DNA from 2 places in the Staphylococcus sp. IVB6181 genome. Region 2 is predicted to be linked to the other one. Evidence: riboswitches for the same ligand, from Rfam matches in the RefSeq annotation. Region 2 holds a riboswitch; the other holds the start of a gene.
What was found. A riboswitch is a leader RNA that binds a small molecule or an ion and turns the genes downstream of it on or off. The one in region 2 is predicted to bind lysine.
Positions count from the first base shown of each region.

Region 1: linked by a shared signal. The riboswitch ahead of MUA90_RS06610 (amino acid permease) and the one ahead of MUA90_RS07890 (aspartate kinase) in region 2 are both predicted to bind lysine.

Region 1 covers NZ_CP095096.1:1,357,236-1,361,681, forward strand. The annotation lists gene thrS (threonine--tRNA ligase) at 1-1,308, shown strand, start outside; lysine riboswitch at 1,366-1,541, shown strand; gene MUA90_RS06610 (amino acid permease) at 1,635-3,122, shown strand; ribosomal protein L20 leader region at 3,187-3,325, shown strand; gene infC (translation initiation factor IF-3) at 3,348-3,875, shown strand; gene rpmI (50S ribosomal protein L35) at 3,907-4,107, shown strand; gene rplT (50S ribosomal protein L20) at 4,220-4,446, shown strand, end outside.
Region 2 covers NZ_CP095096.1:1,606,559-1,611,004, reverse strand. The annotation lists gene MUA90_RS07900 (CvfB family protein) at 1-12, opposite strand, end outside; gene MUA90_RS07895 (ABC-F family ATP-binding cassette domain-containing protein) at 195-1,796, shown strand; lysine riboswitch at 2,061-2,237, shown strand; gene MUA90_RS07890 (aspartate kinase) at 2,325-3,527, shown strand; gene MUA90_RS07885 (aspartate-semialdehyde dehydrogenase) at 3,610-4,446, shown strand, end outside.

The DNA.
Region 1 (4,446 bases), 250 kb from region 2:
ATGCTGCAACGTATTTACGGAACTGCATTCTTCGACAAAAAAGATTTAAAAGCACACTTGAAAATGCTGGAAGAACGTAAAGAACGCGATCACCGTAAAATCGGTAAAGAACTTGAATTGTTTATGAACAGCCAATTAGTAGGTGCAGGTTTGCCGTTATGGTTGCCGAACGGTGCAACTATCCGTCGTGAAATCGAACGGTATATTGTGGATAAAGAGGTCAGCTTAGGTTACGACCACGTATATACACCAGTAATGGCGAACGTAGATTTATATAAAACATCAGGTCACTGGGATCACTATCAAGATGACATGTTCCCACCGATGAAATTGGATGAAACTGAAGAAATGGTTATGCGTCCGATGAACTGCCCGCATCATATGATGATTTATAAAAACAAACCGCATTCATACAGAGAATTGCCGATTCGTTTAGCTGAATTAGGTACAATGCACCGTTATGAAGCAAGTGGTGCTGTATCAGGCTTGCAGCGTGTCCGCGGTATGACTTTGAATGATGCGCATATCTTCGTACGTCCAGATCAAATCAAAGAAGAATTCAAACGCGTTGTACAATTAATCTTAGACGTGTATGACGACTTTGGTTTCGAAAACTACAAATTCCGTTTAAGCTATCGTGATCCAGAAGATACTGAAAAATACTTCGATGACGATGAAATGTGGGATAAAGCAGAAGCAATGCTTAAAGAAGCAGTAGATGAAATGGGCTTGCCATATGAAGAAGCAATCGGCGAAGCGGCATTCTACGGTCCTAAATTAGATGTTCAAGTGAAAACAGCTATGGGTAAAGAAGAAACTTTATCAACTGCACAACTTGACTTCTTATTGCCAGAACGCTTTGATTTAGCGTATATCGGCAAAGACGGAGAAGAACACCGCCCAGTTGTTATTCACCGCGGTGTAGTATCAACAATGGAACGTTTCGTAGCATTCTTAACAGAAGAAACAAAAGGTGCATTCCCAACTTGGTTAGCACCAATGCAAGTTGAAATCATTCCTGTAAATGTTAATTTGCATTATGATTATGCGCGTCAAATTCAAGATGAATTGAAATCTCAAGGTGTACGCGTTGAAATTGATGACCGCAATGAAAAAATGGGCTACAAAATCCGTGAAGCACAAATGCATAAAATTCCTTATCAATTAGTAATCGGTGATAAAGAAATTGAAAATAATGAAGTCAACGTACGTCAATATGGTTCAAAAGAACAAGAAACAGTTGAAAAAGATGAATTCATTTGGAATTTAGTAGACGAAATCCGATTGAAAAAACAAAGACAAAATTAACTCCTTGATATTACAGAAGAATTAATGTATATTACAATGTAGTTGAATAAATATTAAAAAAGTGTTAGAGGTTGCATCTTTGAAGAGTTGCTTATCAGAAGCTTTATCGGAGCGTATGTTGAATAAGTTAAAGGCAAAGATGCCGAAATTTACAATAGCCGTAACTATTGTATTTTGGGACAGTTTCCTAATAGGAGCTGTACTGTCACATAATGTGATGTGCTACCGTATATTATAAAGTTCTAATGATGGTCGCATATCAAACAAGATAGCGGCCATCATTTTTATATTCATGCAAGCCTCTATACTAAAGAAAGGAATCGATTATGAACAATCAATCTAATCAGGATGCAGGCATCCAAAGAGGTCTGAAAGACCGACATATTTCCATGATTGCAATCGGCGGATGTATCGGAACAGGTTTATTCGTAACATCAGGCGGCGCAATTCATGATGCTGGGCCTTTAGGAGCGCTTTTAGCGTATGCTGTTATTGGTATTATGGTTTTCTTCCTAATGACTTCATTAGGTGAGATGGCAACGTATTTACCAGTCTCTGGTTCATTCAGTACGTATGCCACTCGATTTGTAGACCCGTCATTAGGCTTTGCTTTAGGATGGAACTATTGGTTTAACTGGGTTATCACTGTCGCAGCAGACGTAACCATTGCTGCACAAGTCATTCAGTATTGGGACCCGATGAAAAGTATTCCAGCTTGGGCATGGAGTGTTTTATTCCTTATCATTATCTTTGCACTGAACTCATTGTCAGTTCGTGTCTATGGTGAAAGTGAATATTGGTTTGCATTAATTAAAGTTGTAACAGTAATTGTTTTTATCGCAATCGGGCTGCTTACAATTGTCGGAATTATGGGCGGAAAATTCATTGGATTTGAAACCTTTACTTCAGGCGACGGTCCAATCCTAGGCGGTAATTTAGGCGGAAGCTTATTATCTATCTTAGGTGTATTCTTAATTGCTGGTTTCTCTTTCCAAGGAACTGAGCTGATCGGTATTACAGCAGGGGAATCTGAAAACCCTGAACGTGCTGTACCAAAAGCAATCAAACAAGTATTCTGGAGAATTTTATTATTCTATATTTTAGCAATTTTTGTTATCGGTATGATTATCCCTTATACTCATCCAGCATTGATGGGCGGGGAAGATAACATTGCGACATCTCCATTTACATTAGTATTTAAAAATGCCGGTTTAGCATTCGCAGCTTCATTCATGAACGCAGTTATCTTAACTTCTGTATTATCTGCCGGCAACTCAGGTATGTATGCATCAACACGTATGCTGTACTCTATGAGTAAAGATAAACTTGCTGCACCAGTATTCGGCAAAACATCTAAACAAGGTGTACCATTCATCGCATTAGTTGCGACAGGTGTAGTTACAGTTGCTATTTTCTTATTACAAAAATTAAGCGGCGGCGCTTATGAATATATTGTTGCTGCGAGCGGTATGACTGGATTTATTGCTTGGGTTGGTATTGCAATCAGCCATTATCGTTTCAGACGTGCATTCACTGCACAGCATCATCATAAATATGAATTGAAATATAAAGCAAAATGGTCCCCATTCGGACCTATCTTTGCAGGTATCTTATGTGTGATTGTTATTATCGGACAAGATGTCGACTTCATTAAAACAGGCGACTTTGATCCTAACAGATTTTTAATCACATATATGGGTATCCCAGTATTCTTAGCATTCTTCTTGTATCATAAAATCAGATACAAAACGAAAAAAATTCCATTGAAAGACGTAGATTTGCGTCAAGACGTGAATATGAGCCAATTTAAATAAAGTTTCAAATTTTAATTGACTTTATCTCTCAATGTTGATATGATTGTATACGTTGAATACGAAACGAACCAAGTAGAAGCTTCCCGCTTCTCACCTGTAGCGACGCTTAAGGCTGTTGGCAGGTCCAAAACAACGTTGCAATAAGACAACGTTGACTTTATGGAAAAGAGCGGGCACTTCTGTGTCCGCTCTTTTTACTTGGGATATTTCGTAAATATAACGGAGGTGTTAACCATAGCAAAGGATCAAACGCAAGTTAACGAAAGAATTCGTGCAAGAGAAATTCGTGTCATTGGTCAAGACGGTGAACAAATCGGTGTTAAACAAAAACGTGAAGCATTAGAAATGGCGGATCGTGTAGGTTTAGATTTAGTCGTAGTCGCGCCTAATGCTAAACCTCCTGTTGCTCGTATTATGGATTACGGTAAATACAAATTCGAACAACAGAAAAAAGAAAAAGAAATGAAGAAAAAACAAAAAGTTATCAACGTTAAAGAAATTCGTTTAAGTCCAACAATTGAGGAACATGACTTCCAAACTAAGTTGAAACAAGGACGCAAATTCTTAACTAAAGGCGATAAATGTAAAGTTTCAATTCGTTTCAGAGGACGTGCTATTACGCATAAGGAAATTGGTCAACGTGTATTAGAGAAATTTGCAGGCGAATGCAAAGACATCGCTACAGTTGAACAAAAGCCTAAAATGGAAGGCCGTCAAATGTTTATCATGCTAGCACCACTAGCAGAAAAATAATTTTTAAAGATATTATAGGAGGAATTTCATTATGCCAAAAATGAAAACACACCGCGGAGCAGCTAAACGTGTTAAAAGAACTGCTACAGGTAAATTAAAACGTTCAAGAGCTTTCACATCTCACTTATTCGCAAACAAAAGCACTAAGCAAAAACGTAAATTACGTAAAGCAAGCTTAGTATCACCAAGTGATATGAAACGCGTAAAACAATTATTAGCTTACAAAAAATAATTGACTAGAATCAAAACGCATAATCAGTTCTGCTTTAGCTTTGATGAAAAGATTGCAGACTGAACCAAATTAAAATAATCAAGTTATAGATATAACCAAGGAGGAATTCAATATGCCACGTGTTAAAGGTGGAACAGTAACAAGAGCACGTCGTAAAAAAGTAATCAAATTAGCTAAAGGTTACTTCGGCGCAAAACGTACTTTATATAAAACAGCTAAACAACAAGTAATGAAATCAGGTCAATACGCTTTCCGTGACCGTCGTCAAAGAAAACGCGACTTCCGTAAATTATGGATCACTCGTATCAATGCGGCTGCACGCAACCACGGTTTAAGCTA
Region 2 (4,446 bases):
TTTTAAAGCCATAATAACTCCTTCCACTTTCTGTATTAGAAACATTATAACATGCCAGCCTTTTGTATAGACAGAAGTTCTATCGATTCCTTGTATAATAGAAGAAAATGAGTAAATAAACGCCTTATATCGAAAGGAAAGCGTTAATGTGGTATAATTCATGCGTTAGAAATATCTATTAATGGAGGAAATTCATGTTACAAGTTACTGATGTAAGTTTGCGATTTGGCGATCGTAAATTGTTTGAAGATGTAAATATCAAATTTACAGAAGGTAATTGCTATGGTTTGATTGGTGCAAACGGTGCAGGTAAATCTACTTTCTTAAAAATTCTATCTGGTGAATTAGATTCACAAACTGGCCATGTTTCTATGGGTAAAAATGAAAGACTTGCGATCTTAAAACAAGATCACTTTGCTTATGAAGATGAACGCGTATTAGATGTAGTTATTAAAGGTCACGAGCGTTTATTCGAAGTGATGAAAGAAAAAGACGAAATTTATATGAAACCAGACTTCAGTGATGAAGATGGTATTCGCGCAGCAGAACTCGAAGGCGAATTCGCAGAAATGAATGGTTGGAATGCTGAAGCAGATGCAGCTACCCTGCTTTCAGGTTTAGGTATTCCAGCAGACTTGCATGATAAAAAGATGTCTGAGTTAGAAAACAATCAAAAAGTTAAAGTTTTGCTTGCACAAAGTTTATTCGGCGACCCGGATGTGTTATTACTCGATGAGCCTACCAACGGTTTAGACATTCCGGCAATCAGCTGGTTAGAAGACTTCTTAATCAACTTTGAAAATACAGTTATCGTTGTTTCTCACGACCGTCACTTCCTAAACAATGTGTGTACACATATTGCTGACTTAGACTTCGGCAAAATCAAAGTTTATGTCGGAAACTACGACTTCTGGTATCAATCAAGTCAGCTTGCTCAAAAAATGGCGCAAGAACAAAACAAGAAAAAAGAAGAAAAAATCAAAGAACTGCAAGACTTCATTGCACGTTTCTCTGCCAATGCTTCTAAATCTAAACAAGCGACAAGCCGTAAGAAACAATTAGAAAAAATCGAGTTAGATGATATTCAACCATCATCACGTCGTTACCCATTCGTTAAGTTCACGCCAGAACGCGAAATCGGTAATGATTTATTATTCGTTGAAAATGTATCAAAAACAATTGATGGTGAAAAAGTATTAGATAATATTTCATTCACTATGAATCCTAATGATAAAGCAGTACTTGTCGGCGACAGCGAAATTGCGAAAACAACATTGCTGAAAATTTTAGCTGGCGAAATGGAACCAGATGAAGGTACTGTTAAATGGGGTGTGACAACATCTCAAACTTACTTCCCTAAAGACAGCTCTGAATACTTCGAGGGTGTAAATCTGTCTTTAGTAGATTGGCTGCGTCAATATGCACCTGAAGATGAACAGACTGAAACATTCTTACGCGGTTTCTTAGGCCGTATGTTATTCAGCGGCGAAGAAGTTAAGAAAAAAGCAAATGTGCTTTCAGGTGGAGAGAAAGTACGCTGTATGTTAAGTAAAATGATGCTTTCAAGTGCTAACGTATTGTTAATGGATGAGCCGACAAACCACTTAGACTTAGAAAGTATTACAGCAGTCAATGATGGATTTAAATCATTTAAAGGTTCAATCATCTTCACATCTCATGACTTTGAGTTTATCAACACAATCGCAAATCGTGTGATCGACTTAAATCCAAAAGGCGCTGTTTCTAAAGAAATCAGTTATGAAGAATACTTGAAAGAAACTGGTGTATTAAACTAAATTTCAGTTTAAATTTAATTTTGGGAGTTAAAGTATGGCTTTAACTCCCCTTTTTATGTTTAAAGCAGATAGAACTGTCTATTTATACTGTATAACAGTTGATTTGATAACAGACAATGAAAGTATCAAAGTATAAATTACACTTAATTAGTAAACAAGTTCAGAATTTAGGTTTTTTTCTGTAAATTTCCAAAAATCTTAAATTTCTGGTTTACATCCCTATTGGAACTATGTATAATATGATACATACTAATTAATTGAATAGTTTTTTGATGAGGCGCATCAATCATCAGTAATTGCTTTAAAGACTGTCTGTCGCAGTTGGCAATGAAAGGGTGAGATGCCGAAATGATCATAAATGCAGAGTTATGATTGTTGGACTTTCAGGTTAAGAGCTAAGGGTCTGTCATTATTATCAAATAATGGAGTGCATCACTTGTATATAAATTATCAAGCAAGTTCGCATTCCGGACTTGCTTTTTTTATATATGTGATTCTCCCCTGATAATTGAGGAGGATAAGTATAGAATGAAGAGAAGTGTTTTAAAATTCGGCGGTTCGTCTGTCAGTGATTTTACGAAAATTAAAAATATTGCTGAAATGCTGAAAGAAAGAATAAATAATGACGAACAATTAATTGTCGTGGTCAGTGCAATGGGAAAAACAACTGACCAATTAATGGAAAATGTAGCTGCGCTTACCAGTGCACCGAAACAACAAGAGCTCGCCCTCTTATTAACCACTGGTGAACAGCAAACGGTTTCCTATTTGTCTATGGTACTCAATGATATTGGGGTGAATGCCAGAGCAATGACAGGTTATCAAGCCGGAATTAAAACAGTTGGACATCATCTGAAAAGTAAGATTGCAGAAATCAATCCAGAGACTTTTGATAAGGCATTTGAAACGAATGATGTTTTAGTTGTAGCAGGATTCCAAGGCATCAATGATGAATTCGAACTGACAACTTTAGGCAGAGGCGGATCTGATACAACAGCTGTTGCGCTTGCTGCAGCAAATGATACACCGTGCGAAATTTATACAGATGTAGACGGTGTGTATGCTACCGACCCTCGAATTTATAAAGATGCTAAGCGGTTAAGCTTTGTTTCTTACGAAGAAATGATGGAAATGAGTGCACTTGGTGCTGGGGTTTTAGAAACACGAAGTGTGGAATTAGCCAATAATTACAACATTCCATTGTATTTAGGAAGAACTTTATCAAATGTGGAAGGAACGTGGATTATGTCACAAACAGAATTATTAGAGAAAAAAGCAGTAACAGGTGTAGCGTTGGATAGAAACATGATGCATGTCACTATCAGCTATCCCCTATCAGACAATCAACTATTAACGGACTTGTTTACAGAATTAGAAGTGGGTCAAGTCAACGTTGATATGATTTCGCAAATTGTAAATGTTGAAGGCTTGCAGCTTTCATTCACAATTAAAGATACAGATTTAACGCAAATCCAAAGTATTTTTGATAAATTGTCAGAAAGTTACCAAGCTTTAGACTTCAAATTAAATGATGCTTACGCTAAAATTTCATTGATTGGGTCAGGAATGAGAGATATATCTGGCGTTGCATCTAAAGCTTTCATCAGTTTGATTAATGCAAAGATTCCATTTTATCAGACGACAACATCTGAAATCAGTATTTCATATGTTATTGATGCTGAAAATGGAGAACGTGGAGTTAAAGAACTTTATGAAACATTTGATATTTAATCAATTCGATCGCATCTAGAATCAGAAGTACGAGAAGGATTAACAGAGCCTTCCTTAAATAATAATATGGAGTGAATTAAATATGACAAAATTAGCAATCGCAGGAGCAACAGGATTAGTTGGTAGTAAAATGTTAGAAACAGTTGACCGTAAAAATATTCCATTTGATGAACTTGTATTATTTTCTTCAGCAAGATCTGCTGGTAAAGAAATCGAGTTCCAAGGTAAAACATATACTGTTCAAGAATTAACAGAAGAAGCGGCAAAAGAACATTATGATTATGTATTAATGAGTGCCGGCGGCGCAACAAGCGAACACTTCTCCCCTATTTTTGAAGAAGCAGGCGCTATCGTTATCGATAACTCAAGCCAATGGAGAATGCATGATGATGTAGATTTAGTTGTACCTGAAGTGAACGCACCTAAATTCACTAGAGGCATCATCGCTAACCCGAACTGCTCAACAATCCAATCTGTCGTACCTTTAAAACCATTACAAGACAAATTCGGTTTAAAACGTGTTGCTTATACAACATATCAAGCAGTATCAGGTTCAGGTTATGCAGGTAAAGATGACTTGTTGAACGGTGAAAAAGGAGAAGCACCAAAAACTTATCCTCACCCTATTTATAACAACGTATTACCGCATATCGATGTGTTCTTAGAAAATGGTTATACAAAAGAAGAACAAAAAATGATTGATGAAACACGTAAAATTTTAAACTTGCCTGATTTAAAAGTAACAGCAACTTGTGTGCGTGTACCTGTATTAGACAGCCACAGTGTTGAAATGGACGTTACTTTAGATAAACCAGCGACAGTAAAAGAAATCCAAGAATTATTCGATAATGATGATCGTGTCGTACTTATCGATAATCCGGAAAACAATGAATATCCTTTAGCAATCAATTCAACTGGT